Regions from separate parts of the Pseudomonas graminis genome, predicted to be linked through region 3. Evidence: riboswitches for the same ligand, from Rfam matches in the RefSeq annotation. Region 3 holds a riboswitch; each other region holds the start of a gene.
The links. A riboswitch is a leader RNA that binds a small molecule or an ion and turns the genes downstream of it on or off. The one in region 3 is predicted to bind cobalamin.
Positions count from the first base shown of each region.

Region 1 (3,204 bases), 690 kb from region 3:
AACAGTGCGCCGATCAGGGCGCTCAAGGGCAGCAACCGTGCATGGCGCACGCCGGCCACCAGGCGCACCGCATGGGGAATCACCAAACCGACGAAGCCGATGGAGCCGACAATCGACACCATCACCGCCGTCATCAGCGCGGCAGTGAGGATCAGCACGGCCTGCACCCGGCGCACCGGAATGCCCAGCGATGCGGCTGAATCGGTGCCAAACGTGAACGCATCCAGCGCGCGCCGATGCCACAGGCACACCAGCAAGCCGAGCAACACGAACGGCACTGACAGCGCCACCGACGACCAGCGCACGCCGCTGAGATTGCCCAGCAACCAGAACATGATCCCGCGCGCCTGTTCGGCATTGGCCGACTTGGTGATCAGGAAAGACGTCAGGGCGTTGAACAGCTGGGACCCGGCAATGCCCGCCAGAATGATCTGGCCGGCAGCGGTCTGACCACGGGAGGAGCGGGCGAGCAGGGCGACCAGCGCGAACGCGGCGATCGCACCGGCAAACGCGCCGGTCGAGAGAGAAATCGTACCGGCGCCGATGCCGATGATCGCCACCAACACTGCGCCGGTCGACGCGCCGGCGGAAATGCCCAGCAAGTAGGGATCGGCCAGCGGATTGCGTAGAAGCGATTGCAAGACCACGCCCGACACCGCCAGCCCTGCGCCGCAGGTGGCGGCAACGATGGCCCGAGTCAGACGGTAATTCCAGACGATGCCCTCGTCGATAGGGTCGAGAGGAAAACCCGCGGCCCACAGCTTGTTGGCCAGCACCTGAACGATTACCGGCAGGCTGATTGATGTCTCGCCGATCGCCACGCCCGCCAGCACCGCCAACGCCAGCAAAGCGAGGGCCCAGGCACCGTGGCCGAAGATTCGGACGACGCTTGAAGAGGGCATGCTGAATGACGTCATTGCGCTTGAGTGGCCTGGGCCAGTTGCTCGATGCCGTCAAACAGCCGCACGCTGGACTCCATGGCGCTGGCGTCCATGAGCACGATGCGATTGTTTTTCACCGCGTCCATGTTGCGGGTGACAGGGTCGGAGCGGAGAAACGCCAGCTTCTTCTCGTGATCGTCGGCCGGGAAGCGGCGGCGGTCCATCCGCGCGATGACCAGCACCGTCGGGTTGGCCTTGGCGATGGTTTCCCAGCCCACGGTCGGCCATTCCTCATCGGAGTCGATGACATTGCGCATGCCGAGGGTGTCGAGCATGAAATTGGGAATGCCCTTGCGCCCGGCCACGTAAGGGTCGACGTTGATGTCCGGGCTTGAAAACCAGAACACCGCCGAGACGGGCGGATTGGCATGGGCTTTCGCCTGCGTCACCGCCTGGGCCAGCCGGGTTTGGTAACCCGTGATCAAGTGCTCGCCACGGTCCTGCACGTCGAAGATCTGCGCCAGCTGACGCAGGCTTTTGTACAGGGTGTCGATGCGGAAGGCTTCGAGGCGCGTGCCGTCGGCGCCCACCCGGTTGTTCTTGCCCTCGCAATCGGACGGCAGGATGTAGGTCGGGATGCCCAGATCGCGAAACTGCTCGCGGGTGCCGACGGCGCCCTGGGGCCCGACCATCCATTCAAACTGCACCGGGACGAAATCCGGGCGTTTGCCGATCACTGATTCAAAACTCGGCGCGTTGTCGGCCAGGCGCTCGATGCCGTTGTTGAGGGTTTGGTACTGGGGCAGCACGGGATTGAACCACAGCGACGTGCCGACGATGTTCGGACCCAGGCCGAGGGCGTAGAGCATCTCGGTGGCGGCCTGGCCAATGGTCACGGTTTTCTGCGGGGCGTGGGTGAAGGTCAGCGGTTCGCCGCAATTATCCACGGTCAAGGGGTAAACCGTCGAAGCAGCGAGGGCGGCAGTGGGCAAGGTCAGGGTGACGAGCAGGGCGGCGAGGCGGCGCAGCGGCATGAACAGCGATCTCCAGAAAGCCTGAATGCTTGGCGAAGCAGGCGCTGGAAAGTCCACCCGACGGGCGCCCCTACGATGAGGGCGAGCACAGCGTGCGCGAGCGACGCGCGAACGGGAGTCCTTCCCCGGACACCCCGCCGGTGAATGAATATGCTGGCCGGCAGGTCTCCTGACTGGCGCATCATTGCCATGCTTCGGCCTTCCCGGGGTCACCCAGTGGCAAACAGGAAGCAGGGCTCAGCGCCTACAGTTGCGGGGACAGTTCCGTCTCAGCGCGCAGCGCGCCTGGGGATTCCCTATTAATTCCGAGTGGAAACCGGCGGCGGGGATACTAAACGATTCGGCGGGTGGAGGCGAATGCGGCGGCGGTGTGGCAGAGGGCGGCCAAACACTTGGCAGTAACGGGAGCAGCGCTAAACCTGCGGGAGATGCAAAACCTGAAGGAGGTGCAAAGCCTGAAGGAGGTGCAAAACCTGAAGGAGGTGCAAAACCTGAAGGAGGTGCAAAACCTGAAGGAGATGCAAAACCTGTGGGAGTGACCGGGGTGGCGTTCCACCTTGCTCACGTAGAGGCCCGAACTTTCGCTAAATCTTCAGCGGCTGGAATGCAGTCTTCGCGAGCAAGCTCGCTCCCACAGGTTATACGTTCGCCTTCAATCTGCGTGTGCTGAACATTGGTCGTCTACAACTTAAACGGCCAACCGACGATCTTCTTCGGCCGTGGCGTCGCGTAGGTCCGCACTTTCGAGGTCTTCAACCCCAGACGCACCAGTGATTCCGCCAGTGCCACCGCCGCGGTCACGCCATCCACCACCGGCACGCCGGCGCGGTCGCGGATGAGTTGATCCAGCCCAGCCATGCCGCCGCAGCCCAGGCAGATCACTTCGGCCTTGTCGCGGATCACCGCTTCGATGGCCTGCTCAACGATGGCTTCGACCGCACGCTCCGGGAATTCCTCCAGCTCCAGCACGCCCATGCCGCTGGCCCGCACCGACGCGCAGCGCTCATGCACACCGGCCAGCTTCAGGCGGTCTTCGATCAGTGGCACGGTGCGGTCGAGCGTCGTGACCACGGCGTATTTATGCCCCAGCAACATTGCCAGGCTGGCCGCCGCTTCGGTGATGTCCACCACCGGCACGTCGAGTAATTCCTGCAATCCTTCGCGGCCGTGCTCGCCGTAGCCGGCCTGAATCACCGCGTCGTAGGGCCCTACGTAGGACATTACCCGGTCCATCACCGCAATGGCCGCCAGGTAACTTTCGAAATTGCCTTCCACCGACTCGGCGCCGA
Region 1 is NZ_CP053746.1:4,146,187-4,149,390, forward strand. It holds gene FX982_RS18550 (FecCD family ABC transporter permease) at 1-902, opposite strand, end outside; gene FX982_RS18555 (ABC transporter substrate-binding protein) at 914-1,915, opposite strand; cobalamin riboswitch at 2,058-2,251, opposite strand; gene FX982_RS18560 (hypothetical protein) at 2,263-2,454, shown strand; gene FX982_RS18565 (aspartate/glutamate racemase family protein) at 2,597-3,204, opposite strand, start outside.
Region 1: another riboswitch for cobalamin. It lies ahead of FX982_RS18555 (ABC transporter substrate-binding protein); the one in region 3 lies ahead of cobW (cobalamin biosynthesis protein CobW).

Region 2 (3,204 bases), 880 kb from region 3:
GCTCATGGCAAAAACAGCGCCGCCATCGCCTGGGGATTCGAGGGGAAGTAAAAGTGCACGTACGACGCGGTCATGCGCCCTTCGCGGTACACCGCCTCGGCGCCGCGCCCGCCATTGGGGCTGAGGCCGCGGGCGATAGGGGTCAGTTCGGTGCTGGTCAGGGAGTGGTGATAGGTGTGACCACGCAGGGTGCCTTCCGGCAATTCGACCGATTGCAGGGCCAGGGCTGCCAGACGCTTTTGCATCACGGCTTCACCCTTGAGCAAGCCCACCCCTTCGGCGCGCTGGCCGTCGACATCGGTCAGGGCATCGAGCAGGTACAACATGCCGCCGCATTCGGCGAGCAAGGGTTTGCCGGCGGCGTGGTGCGCGCGAATCGCGGCGAGCATGCTGTGGTTTTGCGCCAGCGCGGTGTGATGCAATTCCGGGTAGCCACCGGGCAGATACAGGCTGTCGGCGTTGGGTAATTGGCGGTCGCGGATCGGCGAGAAGAAGGACAGTTCTGCGCCCATCTCCCGAAGCAGGTCCAGGCTGGCGCCGTAGAAAAACGCGAACGCCTCGTCGTGGGCGATGGCAATTTTCACGCCGGCCAACAGCGGTTCAGCCGGCACGAACTCGGGTGCAGTAAAAGTCACGGCCGGCGGCAAGGTGGCGTCGCAGGTGCTGCCCAGCGCGGTGGCGGCAGCGTCGAGGCGCATGTCCAGGTCGTTCAGTTCGCTCGCCTGAACCAGCCCGAGGTGCCTGCTCGGCAGCTCAATGCCGGTCTCCCGCGACAGCGCGCCGTACCAGCGCAGGCCTTCGGTCAGACTGCCTTCCAGCAACTGCGCATGGCGCACCGTACCGACGCGATTGGCCAGCACGCCGGCGAACGGCAGATCCGGCTGATAGCGCGCCAGACCCAGCGCCAGTGCGCCGAAGGTCTGGGCCATGGCGGTGCCGTCAATCACGCCCAGCACCGGCACGCCGAAACGCCGCGCCAGGTCGGCGCTGGAGGGCGTGCCGTCGAACAGGCCCATGACGCCTTCGATGAGGATCAGGTCGGCATCGGCAGCGGCTTCCCATAACAGGCGCCGACTTTCGTCCTCGCCGATCATCCACATGTCCAGTTGGTACACCGGATGGCCGCTGGCGCGTTCAAGAATCATCGGGTCGAGAAAGTCCGGCCCACATTTGAACACGCGCACCTTGCGCCCCTGATTACGGTGCAAACGGGCCAGTGCGGCAGTGACGGTGGTTTTGCCCTGGCCGGAGGCCGGCGCTGCGATCAGCACTGCCGGGCAGTGCCGGGGTTGACGCTCACTCACAGTTCGATGCCTTTCTGGGCCTTGATGCCGGCTTGAAAGGCATGCTTGACCACGCCGATTTCGGACACGGTGTCGGACAGGTCGATCAATTCCTGCTTCGCCCCGCGACCGGTGACGATCACGTGCTGCATCGGCGGGCGCGCCTGTAGATCGCTCAGCACCTGCTCCAGGTCCAGGTATCCGTGCTTGAGGGCGATGTTCAGCTCATCGAGCACGACCATACCGATGGAGGCGTCCTTGAGCATCTCCCGGGTCACGGCCCAGGCGGCTTCGGCGGCGGCGATGTCACGCTGGCGGTCCTGGGTTTCCCAGGTGAAGCCCTCGCCCATCACGTGGTAACGCACTTGTTCAGGGAAGCGGCGGAAGAACAGCTCTTCGCCGGTGCTGTGGCGGCCTTTGATGAACTGAACGACGCCGCACTGCATGCCGTGGCCCATGGCGCGGGCGAGCATGCCGAACGCCGAACTGCTCTTGCCTTTGCCGTTGCCGGTCAGCACCAACAGCAATCCGCATTCATTCGGCGCGCTGGAAATGCGCTCGTCCATCACCGCCTTTTTGCGCAGCATGCGCGCCAGGTGGCGTTCGTCACGTTCAGGGGATTCGCTCATCTCAGCTCTCCGCTTGAGGGCAGGTGTGGCAGACGGAGGGCACGGGCAAAGACTGTCAGCAGGCACCGGACAAGGCCGGCCTGCAGCAGAGCATCGCCCTCCGTGATGCTGTTCGATGGATCAGGCCGGTCTCCGGACTCATGAGTTGCCACGAGCGTGGCAGGCCATGCGCCTTCCCATGTTCAGCGAACACAGTGGCATCGTGCGTGGCCCAGACTCATTTACCGTTGCGGAGGCAGCGCCGGAATTGATCGCACGAGCAATCGCACCGGCTTCCCTGTTTCACCCTGTGGACCAACGAAGTCCCGGGCACCTGAAACATGGCGCGAAGGTTAGAGGGTTGACTGGGGAGCGTCAATCGAACCGTGGGCAGAGCGCCCACGGGTTTACGGGATTTCGCCCTGAAATGCACAGGTGTTCATGCAGCAACAGCCCATGAACACATTGCCTCAGAAGCGACTATTGCCTGGCGAGGTTCGATGGCTGGATAACGCGTTTGGCGTTCAGCCAGGCTTTTTGCCAATAGGGCTTGTCGAGGCTGTCGAGTTTGACCGTGCCGCCGGTGGCCGGCGCGTGGACGAACCTTCCTTCTCCAACGTAGATGCCGGCGTGGCTGACATTCGAACCGCCGCTGGTGGCGAAGAACACCAGATCACCGGTCTGCAGCTGACTGCGATCGATGTCTGGACCGCGCAGGGTGATCATATCCCGCGTCGACCGCGGCAAGGTGATCCCTGCCGCATCGTGGTAGACGTAGCCGATCAGGCCACTGCAATCGAAACCCGAATCAGGCGTGTTGCCGCCCCAGCGATAAGGCGTGCCAACGAGGCCGATCGCGCGCAACAGGACATCGTCGGCGAGCGGTGAAGAAAACTGGGGAGGAGCGGAAACCACAGGCCGGTAGACGACCTTGCGCGGAGCGGGCGGTGGCGTGCTGGAACACGCGGCCAGCAGCACAGCCAGAGAGGCAACCATCAGGCGAACCGTTAACGACATAAACACGACAACCTGTGCGGGGTGCAGCTTACTTTGCCGAGAGCCGGGGTTGCGCGCAAGAGGGTCGAACCCTTTGCGCGCCCGGAATTAACGGTGTTGGCGCTTGATGGTAGTCGAAGTCATCGCGGTGGTGGTTTCAGGTACCGATGAGGGTGCCATGGCCAGTGCCCGTTTGGCTTCGATGAAGGTCTTGGCCCAGTAGGCATCGTCGAGGCTGTCGACGCGGACGCCACCGCTGCGGCGGCTGCTGGAGTGGATGAACTGGTCATCACCCAGGTAGATGCCCGCATGGCTGA
Region 2 is NZ_CP053746.1:186,330-189,533, forward strand. It holds gene FX982_RS00905 (cobyrinate a,c-diamide synthase) at 3-1,304, opposite strand; gene cobO (cob(I)yrinic acid a,c-diamide adenosyltransferase) at 1,301-1,912, opposite strand; cobalamin riboswitch at 2,019-2,244, opposite strand; gene FX982_RS00915 (C40 family peptidase) at 2,372-2,908, opposite strand; gene FX982_RS00920 (C40 family peptidase) at 2,996-3,204, opposite strand, start outside.
Region 2: another riboswitch for cobalamin. It lies ahead of cobO (cob(I)yrinic acid a,c-diamide adenosyltransferase); the one in region 3 lies ahead of cobW (cobalamin biosynthesis protein CobW).

Region 3 (3,204 bases):
GCCAGAGCCGATCAAGGTCTTCGGCAGATTCCGTGCTCAGGCCGCTCAGCTCGGGGTCCGGGCGATCGCAGCCGGGCACCAGAATCAGCTTCACCCCCTTTGCCGCCAGTTCCACCAGCCGCTCGACGCCGTAGCGCCAATAGCCGATACCGCCGTGCAGGGAAATCAGGATGACTTTGGCGTGTCGCAGCACCTCGTCGACGTACAAATCCACCGACGCATGGTTTTGCACCTGCATCGGATTGGCCAGGCGCAGGCTCGGGTAGTCACCCGGCAGTTGCTGCGCGGTTTCAGCCAGCAGGGCCAGGTTCGAGTCGGCGCTGCACAGGATCACCAGCTCGGCGGGGGTCTGGCCCAGGTCAGCGATGCTGTCGTCGGGAACGAAGCCGCCGGGCTGAGTGCGCAGCAGGTGCATGGTTAGCCTTTGATCCCTGAGAGTGCAGCGCGCAATTGCGCTTCGAGGACGCCGGCGTCCAGTTCCTGGCCGATCAGCACCAGGTGGGTTTCCCGGGCTTCGTCAGGCTTCCAGGCGCGGTCGAAATGCTTGTCGAAGCGCGTGCCGACGCCTTGCACCAGCAGGCGCATGGGTTTGCCGGGAATCGCAGCGAAGCCTTTGACGCGCAGGATGCCGTGCTGGACGACGGCCTGGGTCAGCGCGTCAAGCAACAGCGATTCGTCCGCCTGGGGCAGCGTAATGGAGATGGAGTCGAAGGCGTCATGGTCGTGATCATCGTGATCGTCGCCTTCGTGGTGATCGTGATGGGTCTTGCGGCCATCAATGTGCAGCTCGGATTCGGCGCCGAGCCCCAGCAACACGCTGATCGGCAACTGGCCTCGGTTCGCTTCGACGATCTTCACCGCTGGCGGCAACTCTTCGGCGACTTCCGCGCGCACCGCTGCCAGCGCATCGGCGTCGAGCATGTCGGCCTTGTTCAGCACGACCAGATCGGCGCTGGCCAGTTGGTCGGCGAACAGCTCGTGGAGCGGCGATTCGTGGTCCAGGTTCGGGTCGAGCTTGCGCTGGGCGTCGACCTGATCCGGGAACGCGGCGAAGGTGCCGGCGAGCACGGCCGGGCTGTCGACCACGGTGATCACCGCGTCGACGGTGCAGGCGTTGCGAATTTCCGGCCATTGAAAGGCTTGCACCAGCGGCTTCGGCAGGGCCAGGCCCGAGGTTTCGATGAGGATGTGATCGAGATCGCCGCGGCGGGCGACCAGCTCCTGCATCACCGGGAAGAACTCTTCCTGAACGGTGCAGCACAGGCAGCCGTTGGCCAGCTCGTAGACGCGACCGACGGCTTCTTCTTCGGTGCAGCCGATGGTGCACTGCTTGAGGATGTCGCCGTCGATGCCCAACTCGCCGAATTCATTGACGATGACGGCGATGCGTCGGCCTTCGGCGTTGTCGAGCATGTGCCGCAGCAAGGTGGTTTTGCCCGAGCCGAGAAAGCCGGTGACGATGGTGACGGGAAGTTTGGCCAGTGTTTTCATCGGTTGCCCTCAGGCGTGCGGCGGGGCAACGAGGACGAAAACAGCGCAGGGCCGGCCGAAGCAGGCGCGCGGTTCAATTCGCCACCGGATCACCCCGCCCGGTTGTAGTGGAATTCCTCGGCCGCTTGCAGGCGGTCCGATTCGAGGCAGGTCTCCTGGCTCACGGCGGCCGGTTACTGACAGGGATCGTCAGGCGACTGGCATTCATCGCGCCTTCCCGCTCGCGCAGTGGCTGTGCAATGAACCTGTCCGTTTACAGTTGCGGGGGCAGCTGCGGCTTGAAACCGCATTCCCTTCTTAGCGCCGGTGGCTTTCATAAAAGCGGCCGGCGAACCTCAAGTGCGCAAGGCTACGCAGTGACTGGAGGCCGGTCAATCGCGCTTTGCAGTGAGTGCCGCGCCAATTGACGCACCGATCGCTGCATCGATTGACCCATCGGCTGAAGGGTCGATTGACGAGCCAAACAGCCCGTGGTCTCCTACACACCTTGTAACGGGTGCCCTTCACAGGGTGAAACGGGAAACCGGTGCGTGCAGACCTTCGGGTGTGTATCAGTCCGGTGCTGCCCCCGCAACGGTAAGCGAGTGAAGAGTCAGATCCACTGTGTCGGCAGCGATATGGGAAGGCGATTCTTGAAGGCACGACGGCCGTAACGGCTGATGCATGTGCCCCTCGCGAGCCCGGAGACCGGCCCGACAACACACCATAACAACCCGCGGTGGGCGGGCGCTGTTGAGCACTGCCGGCATTCGCCTGCGGTGTCTTTGCGCCTTTCCGTCCGCTGAAACCACTTCAGAGGGAAGCGCCATGTCCATCAGCACACCCCGCCAGACGTCCGGCACCACCAACACCACAACGGCCGTGACTGCCACGCAGAGCCAGCGCCTTGTTGCCGCCGTCAGCGCGATGTTTCTCGGCGCATTTCTGGTGTACTTCGCCGGTTTCTCCCACATCGATGCGGTGCACAACGCGGCACACGACACCCGTCACAGCTCCGCCTTCCCTTGCCATTGAGACCTGCCGCCATGTTCAAGCGAATTGCGCAAACGGCCGGGTTCACCGGACTGCTCGCCGCCCTGTTGTTGACACTGCTGCAGAGCTTCTCGGTCGCGCCGTTGATCCTGCAGGCGGAGACCTACGAAAAGGCCCCGGCTACCGAGATGCACGAGCACACCGACGGTGCGATGGCCGGTCACGTCCATGACGCCGAAGCCTGGGAGCCTGAAAACGGCTGGCAGCGCGTGCTGTCCACCACGGGGGGCAATCTGGTAGTCGCGGTCGGTTTCGCGCTGATGCTGGCGGCGCTGTACACCTTGCGTACGCCGACGAGTGCTCGCGAAGGCGTGCTGTGGGGATTGGCCGGTTATGCCGTGTTTGTGCTGGCGCCAACCCTCGGCTTGCCGCCCGAACTGCCCGGTACCGTCGCGGCGGACCTGACCCAACGGCAGATCTGGTGGGTGGGCACTGCCGCCTCCACGGCTGCAGGGTTGGCGTTGATGGTGTTTGCCCGGCACTGGCTGTTGAAGGTTGTCGGCGCAATGATTCTGGTGGTGCCGCATATCGTCGGCGCCCCTCAGCCGGCGGTGCATTCGGCACTCGCCCCGGAAGCCCTTGAAGCGCAATTCAAGATTGCGTCGCTGCTGACCAACGCGGTTTTCTGGATTGCCCTGGGCTGGATCAGCGCCTGGTTGTTTCGGCGCAATGAAGCGACCG
Region 3 is NZ_CP053746.1:4,832,388-4,835,591, forward strand. It holds gene cobN (cobaltochelatase subunit CobN) at 1-415, opposite strand, end outside; gene cobW (cobalamin biosynthesis protein CobW) at 418-1,491, opposite strand; cobalamin riboswitch at 1,620-1,844, opposite strand; cobalamin riboswitch at 1,969-2,201, shown strand; gene FX982_RS21600 (CbtB domain-containing protein) at 2,299-2,505, shown strand; gene FX982_RS21605 (CbtA family protein) at 2,517-3,204, shown strand, end outside.